One region of the Xenorhabdus bovienii SS-2004 genome, then DNA from elsewhere that is predicted to be linked to it. Evidence: predicted binding sites of a transcription regulator. Region 1 holds the regulator's gene; each other region holds the start of a gene.
What was found. Region 1 encodes CRP, which controls carbon source genes, mostly activating them, when cyclic AMP is high. Its sites were predicted from a motif close to ATGTGANNNNNNTCACAT; they were not measured.
Positions count from the first base shown of each region.

Region 2: focA (formate transporter FocA) is a predicted target of CRP. The motif match lies at 1,726-1,743, and genes of this name have one in related genera.
Region 3: XBJ1_RS04035 (CidA/LrgA family protein) is a predicted target of CRP. The motif match lies at 1,169-1,186, and genes of this name have one in related genera.
Region 4: XBJ1_RS15160 (NupC/NupG family nucleoside CNT transporter) is a predicted target of CRP. The motif match lies at 1,814-1,831, and genes of this name have one in related genera.

Region 1 covers NC_013892.1:3,935,650-3,939,864, reverse strand. The annotation lists gene yihA (ribosome biogenesis GTP-binding protein YihA/YsxC) at 1-169, opposite strand, end outside; gene ppiA (peptidylprolyl isomerase A) at 508-1,074, shown strand; gene XBJ1_RS17460 (aminodeoxychorismate synthase component II) at 1,378-1,953, shown strand; gene XBJ1_RS22790 (hypothetical protein) at 2,098-2,226, opposite strand; gene crp (cAMP-activated global transcriptional regulator CRP) at 2,242-2,874, opposite strand; gene XBJ1_RS17450 (phosphoribulokinase) at 3,436-4,215, opposite strand, start outside.
Region 2 covers NC_013892.1:839,977-844,191, forward strand. The annotation lists gene ycaO (30S ribosomal protein S12 methylthiotransferase accessory factor YcaO) at 1-1,489, shown strand, start outside; gene focA (formate transporter FocA) at 1,812-2,669, shown strand; gene pflB (formate C-acetyltransferase) at 2,724-4,215, shown strand, end outside.
Region 3 covers NC_013892.1:945,194-949,408, reverse strand. The annotation lists gene XBJ1_RS04040 (CidB/LrgB family autolysis modulator) at 1-670, opposite strand, end outside; gene XBJ1_RS04035 (CidA/LrgA family protein) at 673-1,116, opposite strand; gene metG (methionine--tRNA ligase) at 1,259-3,286, opposite strand; gene apbC (iron-sulfur cluster carrier protein ApbC) at 3,497-4,215, shown strand, end outside.
Region 4 covers NC_013892.1:3,454,005-3,458,219, reverse strand. The annotation lists gene XBJ1_RS15170 (patatin-like phospholipase family protein) at 1-882, shown strand, start outside; gene XBJ1_RS15165 (TatD family hydrolase) at 883-1,653, shown strand; gene XBJ1_RS15160 (NupC/NupG family nucleoside CNT transporter) at 2,008-3,273, shown strand; gene deoC (deoxyribose-phosphate aldolase) at 3,680-4,215, shown strand, end outside.

The DNA.
Region 1 (4,215 bases):
TGCGAGCAAGGCTCTTTTGTTTAGTCAGTGCATTCAGGGCGCTGGATTTACCCGCATTCGACCGACCGGCAAACGCGACCTCAATACCCACATCTTGAGGCAGGTGGCGAATGTCAGGTGCACTCGTGACAAAGTGGGTCATGTGATAGTTGTAGTTTTTGATGGTCAAAATGGTTATCTCCCTGAGGAATACACGAAAACAGCGCGCTGATTATACCTAGAGCAGCGGCTTGTGGACAGGTATAACTACTAATTGCGCGATATCTGTATTGTATACCCTTTGGTTGAATACTCTATATTTCTCGCCATTTATAACGTTATTCCCCACATAAACAAAATTCAGGTTATGAGACCATAATAGCTATTCAGACAGAATTCATCTCAACAAATAGCTGCTTACTCGTAAATGTAGGTAAATCTTTGGAACTTAGTTCTATAGGGAATTACACTTAATAAGTTTTGTTGTTATGAGTTTTGTTATTGACCTCAAAAATAAAGGAACCATTAATGTTTAAACGTATTTTTGTGTCGCTTATGGCTGCATGTGCTATCAGTGTGATGGCAACTCCGGCATTGGCTGCCGAAACTCATGTGAAGCTGGTAACATCAGCAGGGGAAATAGAGCTTGCGCTGGATAGTAACAAGGCGCCAATCACTACAAAAAATTTCATTGAGTATGTCAATGAAGGATTTTATAACAACACCATTTTTCACCGCATCATTCCCGGGTTTATGGTTCAGGGGGGTGGCTTTACGAAAGATATGAAGCAGAAGGTGACCAAAGCACCAATCAAAAATGAAGCAGATAATGGTTTGCGTAATCTGCGTGGTACGATAGCGATGGCACGCACCGCAGATAAAGACAGTGCAACCAGTCAGTTCTTCATTAATGTCACTGATAACGCCTTCCTTGATCACGGTCAGCGTGATTTTGGTTATGCTGTCTTTGGTAAAGTCATAAAAGGTATGGATGTGGTTGATAAAATTTCTCAGGTCAAGACAGAAAATGTTGGCCCTTATCAAAATGTACCCGTGAAACCGATTGTGATCCTTTCTGCCAAAGTTGCACCTTAATTCAATAGGAAAACAGTGTTTTCCTGCCTGAAACCTAGAAAATAAGACGGTATTTATATTGTGCCATTCGCTTTTTGAGTGCCGTCTTCCCCTCTCACCTGCGTTATCTTTTCACGTCAAGCTCTCACCACGGGTGAATGCTGCTGTTTGTATCCTACTATTTTAAAAATACGTCTGTGGTATGATGAGCGTCCCGCTGCTGTTGATGCTGCTTTACCTGATTTTATCGAAATACAGAATGCACAATGCCCGCTAGGGTAGCGGCAATATATAAAACTATAAAAATCAATAGGATATACTCCTATGCTATTAATAATAGATAACTACGATTCTTTTACATTCAATTTATATCAATATTTTTGCGAGTTAGGGACAAATGTTTTAGTTAAGCGTAATGATGAATTACAGCTTGAAGATATCGAGAAGTTGGCGCCCACACATTTAGTGATTTCGCCGGGGCCTTGTACGCCAAATGAAGCAGGGATTTCACTAGAGGCCATTGCGCATTTTGCCGGCAAATTGCCAATCCTCGGTGTGTGCCTAGGGCATCAGGCTATTGGGCAGGCTTTTGGTGCGAGTGTGGTCAAAGCCCGCGAGGTGATGCACGGAAAAAACAGCTTGATCCACCATAATCAACAAGGAGTATTCAAAGGATTGAACCGTCCACTGACTGTTACTCGTTATCATTCTCTGGTGATTGCTGCTGAAACCCTGCCAGCATCGTTTGAAGTGACCGCATGGAGTCAGCATAACGGTAATGTAGATGAAATTATGGGAATACGTCACCGTACTTTGCCATTGGAAGGTGTGCAATTTCACCCTGAAAGCATTCTCAGTGAACAGGGACATGATTTGTTGAATAATTTTCTCAGATATTAACCAAATACCATCGCATTTTCCTCACCGGCTGTTTTTTATTTGCCCTTATGTGATTTTTTATTCATATTTGGTGACTATTATTTCACTGTGATATGGCAAATATAAAAATAAGGTGGGGGAAATCACGTCTGTCCCAGCGGAATATCAGGGCAAGGCCAGTGAAGTATTACAGAAAGCGGCGTAACGGGGCTTGATGCTGCCATTGCACTGATAAGACAAAGGAAGCAACAAAAAAGCCAGTGCAGGATAAGGGTTGCGCTGGCTCAGTTTCAAGAGTAATTTCAGAAATTAGCGGGTTCCATATACTACAATGGTTTTGCCATGAGCAGAGATCAGGTTTTGATCTTCTAACATCTTGAGAATGCGGCCAACTGTTTCGCGGGAACACCCGACAATCTGGCCAATTTCCTGACGTGTAATTTTTATTTGCATACCATCAGGATGGGTCATCGCATCAGGCTGTTTGGCCAGATTCATTAACGTCTTGGCAATACGACCTGTGACATCCAGAAATGCCAGATTACCGACTTTTTCTGAGGTTGTTTGTAAGCGTCTTGCCATCTGAGAGGATAGACGCATCAGAATATCAGGATTGACCTGAATGAGCTGGCGAAATTTCTTGTAGGAAATTTCAGCGACTTCACAGGCACTTTTAGCTCGTACCCATGCAGTACGCAGCTTTCCTTCTTCGAACAATCCAAGTTCACCAATGAAATCTCCCTGATTTAAATAAGAGAGAATCATTTCTTTGCCTTCTTCATCTTTTATTAGAACAGCGACTGAACCTTTAACAATATAGTAAAGCGTTTCTGCTTTCTCGCCTTGATGAATAAGCGTGCTCTTGGATGGATATTTGTGAATATGGCAGTGTGACAAAAACCATTCAAGAGTAGGGTCTGTTTGTGGCTTGCCGAGAACCATTCGCTTTATCCTCTGTTGTTATTTCCGCCTTGATGACGTGAGGAACAGTTTTTCCTCACCCGGCTGGCTTTATAAAGTCAATAGTTTAACATATTAACTTGCTGAAAAACTGACAAGCGGGAATTTTATATAGATTATAATCATACCAAAATATGGGTGTCTTAATCTTAACCTATATATCTTGCCAGCTTCGCTTGTAACCTCGTTTGTAACACAGGAAAACGTTTCTGTCTTCCCCTGTATCGCTTCAGCCCGCCAGATTAACAGAAATCTATTTGGAGCGTCGTCTTTATTGCTCTACGACTTATAGGAAATCGAATAATGCCAGTATTTCCAAAGGGAAAAGGAGAAACAACATAAAGACGGGAACGGCTGAATGACTTTTTTATTGTGTAAGAGGCTGTGGGTACTTTGGTAAATATCGTACTGCTTTTACGCGTTTTACCTTACTGAATTTTCTCTTTATAATCTGTTTTTATTGTTACTGAAATGTTTATTTTCGTAAAACAGGCAACGTTATTTTTTGTTACCTGTTTAATTAAAAATTAAATTGCGTTTAAATCAAGAAATTTTTTTGCCTTCCAGTAATTGCTGAACCCACGGAGCCATAATTAATTCCATGGCCAGCCCCACTTTTCCGCCGGGAACGACAATGGTATTTATACTGGAAATAAATGATCCCTGAAGCATTGATAGTAAATAAGGGAAATCAATTTGTTTCAGGCCACGGAAACGAATCACGATAAAACTTTCATCCAGAGATGGAATAGCCTTGGCGGAGAAAGGGTTAGAGGTATCAACGGTGGGAACTCGCTGGAAATTGATATGAGTACGGGAAAACTGTGGCGTAATATAGCGGATATAATCATCCATCGAACGCACCACGGAATCCATGACCGCCTCTCTTGAATGGCCACGTTCGCTGGTATCACGGATAAGTTTCTGTATCCACTCAAGGTTGACGATGGGGACGACACCAATCAGCAAATCAACATAGCTGGCGACATTATACTGTGGAGTAACAACGCCACCATGCAACCCCTCATAAAACAGAATATCGGTGTTTGATGGCAGTGATTCCCACGGCGTGAATGTACCCGGTACTTGATTGTAAGGCACGGCTTCATCATAGGTGTGGAGATATCTCCGGCAGCGGCCAGTGCCTGTTTCACCATAGTTGTAAAATGTCTTTTCCAACATGCTGAAATCATTGGCTTCTGGCCCAAAATAGCTGACATGTCTGCCTTGCTCCTTCGCCTTACGGATCTCGGCATCCATTTCAGGACGGGTGTAACGGTGGAAACTATCCCCTTCGATGAGTGCGGCAGTAACTTCAAGTTG
Region 2 (4,215 bases), 1.1 Mb from region 1:
GAATACCGTTGCTAACGGGGAATTTGTCCATTATCCAAACGAAAAATGGTTTCCATTGCCAGAAGATGACTCCCTGCCAGAGGGCATTTTAGACGAGCGCCTTCACCATTTCTATAACCCTGACAACGAACTCTGTGCCAGTCAATTGATTGATTTTCAATCCGGCAATGAAGAACGCGGGATCTGTGCTCTGCCTTTCACTCGCCAATCCGATAATCAAACCGTTTATATTCCGATGAATATTATCGGCAACCTGTATGTCTCAAACGGCATGTCCGCAGGCAATACCATGAACGAAGCCCGCGTTCAGGGGTTATCAGAAGTGTTTGAGCGCTATGTAAAAAACCGCATTATTGCAGAATGCATCAGCCTGCCTGAAATCCCAGAAAGCGTAATGAATCGCTATCCTGGCGTAGTTGAATCCGTCAACAAATTGCAGGCAGAAGGCTTCCCACTTTATTGCTACGATGCCTCACTGGGTGGTCAATTTCCGGTAATTTGCGTTGTGCTGTTCAATCCGAATAATGGCACTTGCTTTGCCTCTTTTGGCGCTCATCCTGATTTTGGTGTTGCGCTGGAACGTACCGTAACCGAGCTTCTGCAAGGCCGCAGCTTAAAGGATCTGGATGTCTTTACGCCACCAAGCTTCGATGATGAAGAAGTGTCTGAACATACCAATCTGGAAACTCACTTCATCGATTCAAGCGGTGCAATTAGCTGGGATCTGTTCAAACAGGATGCCGACTATACATTTGCTGATTGGAGTTTCAAAGGCACTACAGAAGAAGAATTTGCCACACTGATGGGGATCTTCAATACGCTGGATGCTGAAGCTTATATTGCTGATTACGAACATCTGAACGTTTATGCCTGCCGTATTCTGGTGCCTGGCATGTCAGATATTTATCCGGTTGAAGATTTGCACATTGCCAATAATACAATGGGAACTCATCTGCGTGATACTATTCTGGCGTTACCAAATAGCCAATGGCAACCAGCAGAATATCTTGCTTTCCTTGAACAATTGGATGACGAAGGGCTGGATGATTTCACCCGTGTCCGTGAATTACTGGGGATCGCCGCAGGTAAAGACAACGGCTGGAGTAACCTGCGCATTGGTGAATTGAAATCCATGCTGGCATTGGCTGGCAACGATCTGGAACAAGCGCTGATCTGGGTTGAGTGGACACAGGACTTCAATGCTTCGGTCTTCACCGCCGAACGAGCCAATTATTATCGCTGTTTGCAAACACTGCTGCTATTGACCCAAGAAGAAGATCGTGACCCAAGCCAATACCATCAGGCTTTTGTCAAAATGTACGGTCAGGAAACAGTCGATGCTGCTTCCGCCGCCATTGACGGCAAAAACGGCTTCTACGGCCTATGGTCTGTAGATTCAGAGCTAAAAACATTGCCAGCACATCAGGCATTACTCAATGCTTATGAAAAACTGCAAAAAGCCAAACGCGAGTTTTGGTCAAATAAATAAACCGTTACATTAAAGTTTATTTATTATAGAAAGTAAAATTCAGGTTAAATTAAGTTTATTTAAAAATAACAAATAAATGACAATTTAACCTGTTATTTTACGTTTTTAATATTCTCAAAAATCTTTCATATAAAATATTGTTATAAATTTTAAAAAATATTTTTTCATTATAAATCAATACATTAAGATATAATAGTCGCATTTAGCCCCCCATAATCCCCCAGACTTTCTGCGTAATATGATCCATATCAAATTTAGGTCAATGATCGTTTGTTACTATCATTACGTGCTAAAATTAATTAAGGATAAAGAGAGTGTTAGTATGAAAACTGACAACCCTTTTAATTTATTTCCACCTGCTGTAATGGCACAAATCGCTGATGATAGTGGTGTATATAAAGTTAATAAACATCCCGCAGTGACTTATTTATCGGCAATCATGGCAGGTGTGTTTATTTCCATTGCTTTTGTCTTTTATATTACAGCTACCACAGGAACATCTTCCATTCCTTATGGATTAGCAAAATTAACTGGCGGGATTTGCTTTTCTCTTGGTTTAATGCTGGTGGTTATATTTGGTGCCGATCTTTTCACCTCCACAGTATTGACTATAGTTTCAAAAGCCACAGGCCGTATTACCTGGTCACAAATGCTCAAAAATTGGATTAACGTTTATATCGGTAATCTGATTGGCGCACTATTTTTTGTCATTTTAATGTGGCAATCAGGCCAATATGCAGTCGCTAATGGTTTCTGGGGGCTGAACGTATTACAGACTGCCGATCATAAAATGCACCACACCTTTATTGAAGCACTATGTTTAGGTATTTTGGCCAATCTGATGGTATGCCTTGCGGTCTGGATGAGCTATGCCGGGCGCAGCCTGATCGATAAATTGTTTGCTTTGATCCTGCCAGTTGCCATGTTTGTCGCCAGTGGCTTTGAACACAGTATTGCCAATATGTTTTTAATTCCGTTCGGGATCATTATCAAAAATTTTGCCCCAACTGAATTCTGGGCAAAAGTGGGAGCCACTCCCGAACAATTTCCTCAACTCACTGTTTCACACTTTATTACTGATAATCTTATCCCTGTAACGATAGGTAATATTATTGGCGGTGCGATATTGGTTGGGTTGATTTATTGGTTCATGTATTTACGGGGCGGCCAAAAATATTAATTCGCCTCCACGTCAGGTCTCTTAAAAGTTCCACTGTTAAAAGGTAGAAATATCATGTCCGAGTTAAATGAAAAATTCTCTGTAGCATGGCAAGGCTTTAACGAGGGTAGCTGGCAAAATGAAGTTAACGTTCGTGACTTCATCCAGCAGAACTATGCTCCGTATGAAGGTGATGAAACATTCCTTGCAGGCGCCACAAAAGCGACTGATATTTTGTGGGAAAAAGTCATGGAAGGTATCAAAATCGAAAACCGTACTCATGCGCCGGTTGATTTTGACACTGATGTTGCGTCTACGATTATTTCTCATGATGCGGGTTATATTGCCAAAGACCTAGAACAAATCGTAGGCCTGCAAACCGAAGCGCCACTGAAACGTGCCATTATTCCATTTGGTGGAATCAAAATGGTTGAGAGTTCCTGTAAAGCTTACAACCGTGAACTAGACCCAAAACTGAAACAAATTTTTACTGACTATCGCAAAACCCACAATCAGGGAGTATTCGATGTTTATACACCTGATATCCTGAAATGCCGTAAATCCGGTGTACTAACAGGTTTGCCTGATGCCTATGGCCGTGGCCGCATCATCGGTGACTACCGCCGCGTTGCTCTGTACGGTATCGATTTCCTGCGTGATGAAAAATATGCTCAATTCACATCATTACAGGAAAAACTGGAAAACGGTGAAGATCTGGAAGCTACTATCCGTCTGCGTGAAGAAATTGCTGAACAGCACCGCGCTCTTAGTCAGATTAAAGAAATGGCAGCTAAATATGGCTGTGATATTTCCTATCCGGCGATCACAGCGAAAGAAGCCGTGCAATGGACTTACTTCGCTTATTTGGCAGCGGTTAAATCGCAAAATGGTGCAGCGATGTCTTTCGGTCGTGTGTCCAGCTTCCTGGATATCTACATCGAACGCGATCTGCAAGCAGGCAGACTGACAGAACAAGAAGCTCAAGAACTGATTGACCATCTGGTCATGAAACTGCGCATGGTTCGTTTCTTGCGTACTCCAGAATACGACGAGTTATTTTCTGGCGATCCCATCTGGGCAACAGAATCACTGGCAGGCATGAGCTTGGACGGCCGTACTCTCGTTACCAAAAACAGTTTCCGTTTCCTAAACACACTTTATACTATGGGGCCATCCCCAGAGCCTAACATGACCATCCTGTGGTCTGAAAAACTACCAATCAACTTCAAAAAATTCGCAGCGAAAGTGTCTATCGATACCTCATCCCTGCAATATGAAAACGATGATCTGATGCGCCCTGATTTCAACAGCGATGACTATGCTATCGCATGTTGTGTCAGCCCAATGATTGTTGGTAAGCAAATGCAATTCTTCGGCGCACGTGCCAATCTGGCAAAAACCATGCTGTATGCAATCAACGGCGGTGTGGATGAAAAAATGAAAATACAGGTTGGCCCGAAAGAAGAGCCAATGAGAGACGAAGTGCTGGATTATGACAAAGTCATGGCTCGCATGGATCATTTCATGGATTGGCTGGCAAAACAGTATGTCACTGCTTTAAATATCA
Region 3 (4,215 bases), 1.2 Mb from region 1:
GAAATAAAAAAGGTGCTATCAATGAGGTGATAATGCCGCAGGTCATCAGTGCCAAAGAACTGTATGCACCTTCAATATGATCGAGTTCGGCACAGCGTGCAGTACCCACGGCGTGGGATGCTGTTCCCATGGCCAATCCTCTTGAAGCCGACGTTTTTATTCCTAGAATATTGAACAGGTTATGACCAAAGATCGCGCCCAAAATACCGACAGTAATTACGCAAGCTGCACTGATAGCAGGAATTCCGCCAACGGAGTCAGCAACGGCCATGGCAATTGGTGTTGTGACGGATTTGGGCAGCACAGAGGCAGCGATTTCAGGGCTGGCTCCCGCCCATAACGCGATAGCTGTACCTGTCACCATCGCGACAATACTACCGATAAAACAGATGCTAATAATGGATTTCCATTGAGCGCGGATTTGATGGAGCTGCTCATAAAGAGGGAAGGCCAATGCGACAACGGCGGGTTGCAGTAAGTCGTTTAAGATCCTGCTACCGATAAAATAGTGCTCATAGGGGGTGTGAGTCATCAGTAGCAAAGGAATGATAACGGCCATTGATAGCAACAATGGATTAAAGATGGGCAGCTTGAGCTGCCGTGATAATTTTTTGGCGCAATAAAATACGAGCAGTGTTAATGGCAGTGACCACCAGATATGGCTTAACATTTTTATCTTTTATCCGATTGTTGTGATGGCGGGGAAGTGAGATCGGGTTCTTTTCGTTGAGCGCCGGTAATAATGCGTTTGCAATGGACATAATGGGAACTGTAAGCAACGACAATCATGACAATTACTGTACTGACGATACAGGAGAGAACAATCGGGAACATTTGCTGGCTAAGTTGCGGGTAATAATCCATAACACCCACCCCGATAGGTAAAAACAGTAATGTCATGTTTTTCATCAACAGGCTACAGCCCGGTTTCACCCAATATGCAGGAATAAGCTGGAATGCAAGTAAACAAAACAAAAGAAGTAAGCCAATAATGCTGCCGGGGAGAGAGAAGGGAAGTAGTGCTGAAGTGATATTCCCGGCGATGAGGCACAAATAGAGCAGCACGAATGCACGCAGGTATTGCCAGCCTATCACCAGCATGTTTCGGAAAGACATAAACATAATTCCTCAATATAACGAGGGTTTTATCATACGACTAACTCTGTAAATGTGCCATACATCACATTAAAAAGCGGACTTTTTTTGAGTCCGCTTTGTTGTTTATTATTATACCTTAATTTCACAAGGCATATGATGGTTATTTAACCTGCATTCCTGGTTGTGCGCCGCTGTCCGGGCTTAACAGGAAAATCTCTTTTCCACCAGGGCCAGCAGCCATTACCATGCCTTCAGAAATGCCGAAACGCATTTTACGTGGTGCGAGGTTGGCGACCATCACTGTCAGACGGTTCTCCAGCGCTTTGGGATCTGGATAGGCTGAACGGATACCGGAGAAGACCTGACGCGTTTCACTACCAAGATCAAGGGTCAGTTTCAGCAGCTTATCTGAACCTTCGACAAAATCAGCTTGCTTGATCAGTGCGATACGCAGGTCAACCTTGGCAAAATCATCAAATGCGATGGTGTCCTGAATGGGATCATCGGCCAGTGGGCCTGTCAGGGTTTTTTGTGGCTCGATGCTTTCTTTGGAGTCAGCCACCATCGCGTCAACTTTTGCCATCTCGATACGGTTAAACAGTGCCTTAAATGGTGAAACTTCATGGTTAAGCAATGGTTGCCGGATGCCATCCCAAGTTAGTTCGGTATTTAAGAATGCTTCTGTACGGTCAGTCAGGCTCGGAAGAACCGGCTTCAGGTAAGTCATAAGAACGCGGAACAGGTTGATACCCATTGAGCAGATGGCTTGCAGATCGGCATCCCGACCTTCTTGCTTGGCAACAACCCACGGTGCCTGTTCGTCAACGTAGCGGTTTGCCAAATCGGCTAATGCCATGATTTCACGGATGGCCTTACTGAATTCACGGTGGGTGAAGTCTTCCGCAATGCCTTCAGCCGCATCAACAAATTGCTGGTACAGCGCAGGATCAGCAAGTTGATCAGCCAGTTTGCCCGCAAAACGTTTATTGATGAAACCTGCGTTACGTGAAGCAAGGTTAACCACTTTGTTCACGATATCGCTGTTAACGCGCTGAACGAAATCTTCCAGATTGAGATCGATGTCATCAATACGGGAGGAGAGCTTCGCAGCATAGTAATAACGCAGGCAATCTGCATCAAGGTGCTTCAGGTACGTTTCAGCTTTGATAAACGTCCCGCGCGACTTGGACATCTTCGTGCCGTTAACCGTGATATAGCCGTGGACGAACAGATTGGTCGGCTTGCGATAGTTGCTGCCTTCCAACATGGCTGGCCAGAACAGGCTATGGAAATAAACGATATCTTTACCGATGAAGTGGTAGAGATCTGCTTCGGAATCTTTCGACCAGAATTCGTCGAAATTCAGGTCATCACGTTTGCTGCACAGGTTTTGGAACGAGCCCATGTAGCCAATTGGCGCATCCAGCCAGACGTAGAAAAATTTGCCCGGTTCATCAGGAATTTCGAAACCGAAATAAGGTGCATCACGAGTGATATCCCATTGTTGCAGACCCGCGTCGAACCATTCCTGCATTTTGTTTGCGACTTGTTCTTGCAAGGAGCCGGAACGCGTCCATTTTTGCAGCATGTCGCTGAAAACAGGCAGATCAAAGAAGAAGTGCTCTGTATCGCGCATTTCTGGCGTCGCGCCGGATACTGCCGAGCGGGGATTAATCAATTCCGTTGGGCTGTAAGTGGTTCCGCAGACTTCGCAGTTATCGCCATACTGATCTTCGGCCTTACATTTCGGGCAGGCACCTTTGACGAAACGGTCTGGCAGGAACATGCCTTTTTCTGGATCGTACAGTTGAGAAATCTTCCGGCTCTTGATGTAACCGTTCTTTTTCAGTTTCAGATAAATTTGGGACGCAAGTTCTTTATTTTCTTCGCTGTGTGTAGAGTGGTAGTTATCGTAGCTGATGGCAAAGCCGGCAAAATCCTGCTGATGCTCTAGGCTCACTTTGGCAATCATTTCTTCTGGCGAGATCCCACTCTGCTGGGCTTTCAGCATAATTGGTGTGCCGTGGGCATCATCAGCGCAGATAAAGTGAACCTCTTTGCCGCGCATTCGATGATAACGAACCCAAATATCAGCCTGAATGTGTTCTAGGATATGACCGAGATGAATTGGACCGTTAGCATAAGGTAACGCACAGGTCACCAATAATTTGTTCGCGACTTGAGACATGGTTAGGATCTGACTTCCATATATTGAAAAGGGTTTTTGATGTTACCTGATCAAGGGCATTGTCGCTAGGGTAACGCAAGATCTTCGTTACTTTTATTTAAGGCGCTATTCGGCGTCGATTTCAATTTTGGTCTTATCCCAAGCCGCCGGCTTCTGCTATGATGGACGAACGGTTTTAGGTTAAAAGAAGACAAATCAAAAGGAGCCGGGATGAACTCACAATCCCCCGAGCAGACCAGTCCTGACCTGCTGAAAGAACACGTTGTGAAAATACTGGCAACGTTCAAGCATCCGACTTTAGAGCGAGACTTGATAGCCCTGAAAGCATTGCATCATTGCGCCATGCTTGATGGGGTACTGCATATTGAATTAATGATGCCGTTCGTCTGGAAGCGGGCTTTTGCAAAACTGAAGGAAGAAACGACTCAATCTTTGCAAACGGCTACTGGAGCAAAATCTGTTGACTGGCGGCTTACCTATGATATCTGTACCTTGCGCCGCGCTAATAATCTGCCGGGTGTCAACGGTGTCCGCAATATTCTGGCGGTCAGCTCAGGGAAAGGTGGAGTGGGGAAATCCAGCACGGCGGTGAATCTGGCACTGGCGCTGGCGCAGGAAGGGGCAAAGGTGGGTATTCTGGATGCGGATATTTATGGTCCGTCCGTGCCCAATATGCTTGGCACAGCTCAAGAGCGCCCAACTTCACCTGACGGCCAGCACATGGCGCCGATTATGGTGCACGGCATGGCGACGAATTCCATCGGCTATCTTGTCACAGATGACAACGCGATGGTTTGGCGCGGGCCAATGGCGAGCAAGGCTCTGATGCAGATGTTACAGGATACACTGTGGCCGGATCTGGATTACCTGGTCATCGATATGCCGCCGGGAACAGGGGATATTCAGTTAACGCTGTCCCAGAATATTCC
Region 4 (4,215 bases), 480 kb from region 1:
GCCCGCAGAGTGATCAATCGTTACACAACCGCCCCCACTTTTTTTAATCCGTTGCGTTTTGTCCGTGGTGGGCATTTGATCGATCTGGATTGGTATATTGATACTATATCTGAACAATTACCATTGAATACCACTGCTGCAATGCATCAGTTTGATGCTGGCCGTGAATTCTACATGTGTGCCTGTCGCGCAGATAACTTTGAACCTGATTACTTTCACCCTGATGAACATAATTGGATGGAGATCTTGAAAGCCTCCAGCGCTATTCCGGGGTTTTATCGCAATGGTGTTACCCTTGGTGACACGGTTTATCAGGATGGTGGCATTTGCGATGCGATTCCGGTACAAGAAGCCTATCGCCGTGGCGCAGATACGATTGTCGTGATCCGGACAGTGCCTTCACAGCTTTATTATACCCCGCAGTGGTTCAAGCGGATGGAGCGCTGGCTGGAAGCCAGTAGCCTGCAAAAAATGGTCAAGATGATCAATCTCCATGCTAAGAGTTACAGCCGGACGCAGCAATTTATCAAAAACCCGCCGGATGATGTGCAGGTATTTGAAATTTATCCACCTGCGCCGTTGGCTACGATGGCATTGGGAAGCCGAATCAGTGCATTAAATCAGGATTACCATTTGGGGCGGCGCTGTGGGCGATACTTTTTGGCTACCATTGGGCATACCTTTGTTGGTGGGAAATTTGGGTTGGAAAAACGTAAAGGTTATGGTGTCTGTCGCAGTGGTTTAAATAATGATGGGATTAATCATAATGGCTTCAGGCGATATAGCTTGCTGGACAGCATAAATCGTCCGGTAACCGAGGTGCAGGAAGAGGGTATAACACCGCTGACAGGCTCTATTATATTGGATGACGTGGATAAATAGATGTTTATTGATACACATTGCCATTTTGATTTTCCTCCCTTTACAGGGAATGAACAAACGAGTCTGAAACAAGCCAGGCAAGCGGGGGTGGAAACCATTATCGTCCCCACAGTTAGTCAAATGAATTTCCAGCGGGTTGCTGCGCTGGCATATGACTTTCCCTCCATCTATGCCGCGTTTGGTTTGCATCCACTGTATATCAATGAACATCAAGGTTCTCATTTGGCTGAGCTGGCGCAGAAACTGAAGGCAAACAATCCCAAATGTGTGGCTGTAGGAGAAATAGGGCTTGATCTTTATATGCCGGAGCCACAGTTTGAGAAACAAAAAAGAGTGCTGGAAGCACAGTTAGCGTTGGCTAAAAGGCACGATTTGCCGGTGATACTCCACTCCCGAAAAAGCCATGATCAACTGTCCGCTATACTACGAAAACATGACTTACCACGCACAGGCGTTATTCATGGCTTTGCTGGTAGCCTGTCTCAGGCACAGGCTTTTATTCGTTTGGGATTTTATATTGGTGTCGGGGGAACGATGACTTACGAGAGAGCGCAAAAAACACGCAGTACAATTTCCCAACTGCCTCTGTCGTCCCTTGTGTTGGAAACGGATGCACCTGATATGCCGCTCTCTGGATACCAAGGGCAGCCGAACCGACCAGAAAGAGTCGCACAGGTTTTTTCTGCGTTGTGTGAATTGCGTCGAGAATCTCCTGATGAAGTGTCCGATCAGATTTATCATAACAGCAAGGCACTATTTGCGTTAAGCTGACTTATAACCACAGAAATGATATGTTTTTAGGGTAACAGGAAGTGAGTATCCGTATTAAATAAATATTAATAATCCTTAATTGGTCTTCTTTACTCATTTATCCCTTTTATTACCTTTTTCACCGCAAAATTATCTAATCCCTTAGAAACTAGATGGATTTATGTGATCTGGATCTCATTTTGTGTTTTTATATTACTTTTTGCGGTATTAATTTGTGATGTTAGTTGCTTGTTCTTTTTTACTACTAGGTATAATCGGCCTCGCACAATGCCGGTAGGAACTCACAATATAACTGGCATATTTTTTCATTATTCATTCATTCAGTGAACAGGGATTCTTCCAATGCAACTCATTATGAGCCTGATAGGGATGGTAGTGCTGATTTTTATCGCAGTACTTTTCTCCAGTAATTACCGAGCTATTAAGATCCGCACAGTCTTGGGCGCCTTTTTGATTCAGGTTGCTATTGGGGCATTTGTACTTTATGTGCCAGCGGGTAAAGACATTCTGATTGGAATGTCAAAAGGCGTTTCCAACGTCATTGGATACGGCCAGAAAGGAACTGATTTCATCTTTGGTGGACTGGTTTCCGACAAAATGTTTGAGCTGTTCGGTGGTGGTGGCTTTATCTTTGCTCTGCGCGTCCTGCCTATTATCGTTTTCTTCTCCTCACTTATTGCCGTTCTGTATTACATCGGCGTTATGCAGATTGTGATCAAAATACTCGGTGGTGGCATGCAAAAACTGCTGGGAACATCACGAACCGAATCTCTGTCTGCGACTGCAAATATTTTCGTCGGCCAAACTGAAGCGCCGCTGGTTGTTCGTCCTTATATTTCAACCATGACTCAATCGGAACTGTTTGCTGTCATGTGTGGTGGTCTGGCTTCTGTGGCAGGTTCAGTATTGGCTGGCTACGCATCGATGGGCGTTCCATTGGAATACCTGATTGCCGCTTCATTCATGGCAGCACCGGGTGGCTTGCTATTTGCGAAACTGTTAGTGCCGGAAACGGAAAAAACACGCGACACCGACGATGCCATGTCGCTGATTGCGGCTGAAGATCGCCCTGCCAATATCATTGATGCTGCGGCATCAGGTGCGGCATCGGGTATGCAACTGGCTCTGAACGTGGGAGCAATGCTGCTGGCATTCACCGCCTTGATTGCCTTACTGAATGGTATGCTGGGTGGTATCGGTGGCTGGTTCAACTATCCTCAACTGTCCATGGAACTGATTCTGGGCTGGGCGTTCTCACCAGTCGCCTACCTGATTGGTGTACCGTGGAATGAAGCGACTGTTGCAGGTTCTTTCATCGGCCAGAAAATAGTAGTCAATGAGTTCGTGGCGTTCATGAACTTTGGTGAATATCTGAAACCGAACGAGGTCGTTCAGGCCGCAGGTCTGCAAGTGCTTTCTGATCATACCAAAGCGATTATTTCCTTTGCACTGTGTGGCTTCGCCAACCTGTCTTCTGTCGCTATTCTGCTGGGAGGTTTAGGTGGTATGGCGCCAAATCGTCGTGGAGACATTGCACGTTTTGGTCTGAAAGCCGTACTGGCCGGTTCACTCTCTAACTTGATGAGTGCAACCATTGCTGGGTTCTTCCTCGCGTTATAAGACGCAGGAATTGCGTATCAAATTGAATGCAGGTGAGATAATCTCACCTGCTTTTGTTTTTCCTGAAACTGTTTGATGTGATACTAATCACAATAAAATGTCTATCATTGCAATGCTCATTCGATTAGTGTGATTTGTAACGCGAATTATTCGGCATTTACATGTTCAAATAATGATGTGCCAAGACTTTATGGATTAAGTTGATGCCCTCCGGGGCAGTAAAAGCTGAAGAAAGTATAGTGCGGAGAGAAGGAGCTCTACTGTTGCTGTTGTGCATAATTATGGCAACATCTTCAAGGAACCAAGTCCGCTCGCCAACAAACGAACTAACTAATCGTTCAAAACAATCGTTCAAAAGAATGTGTGAACGGGTTCAGTCACGATAATAATACCGTTGGAGAGTTTTATGACCGATTTAACCGCAACTGCTCAGCGTGCGCTGAGTTTGATGGATTTAACGACACTCAATGATGATGATACGGATGAGAAAGTGGCGATACTTTGTCATCAGGCAAAAAGCCCGGCGGGTCATACTGCCGCTATCTGTATCTATCCACGTTTTATTCCTGCCGCACGTAAAGTATTGCGTGAACAGGGTACTCCAGACATTCGCATTGCCACAGTGACCAATTTCCCGCACGGCAACGATGATATCGATCTTGCACTGGCTGAAACTCGAGCAGCCATTGCTTATGGCGCAGATGAAGTTGACGTGGTTTTCCCCTACCGCGCCTTGATGGCAGGTAATGAACAGATTGGCTTCGATTTAGTTAAAGCCTGCAAAGATGCCTGCGCTGCATCCGGTGTTTGGCTGAAAGTGATTATTGAAACAGGTGAGTTGAAAGAAGAAAACCTGATCCGCAAAGCCTCTGAAATTTCAATCGACGCAGGTGCGGATTTTATCAAAACCTCAACAGGCAAAGTCCCTGTCAATGCGACACT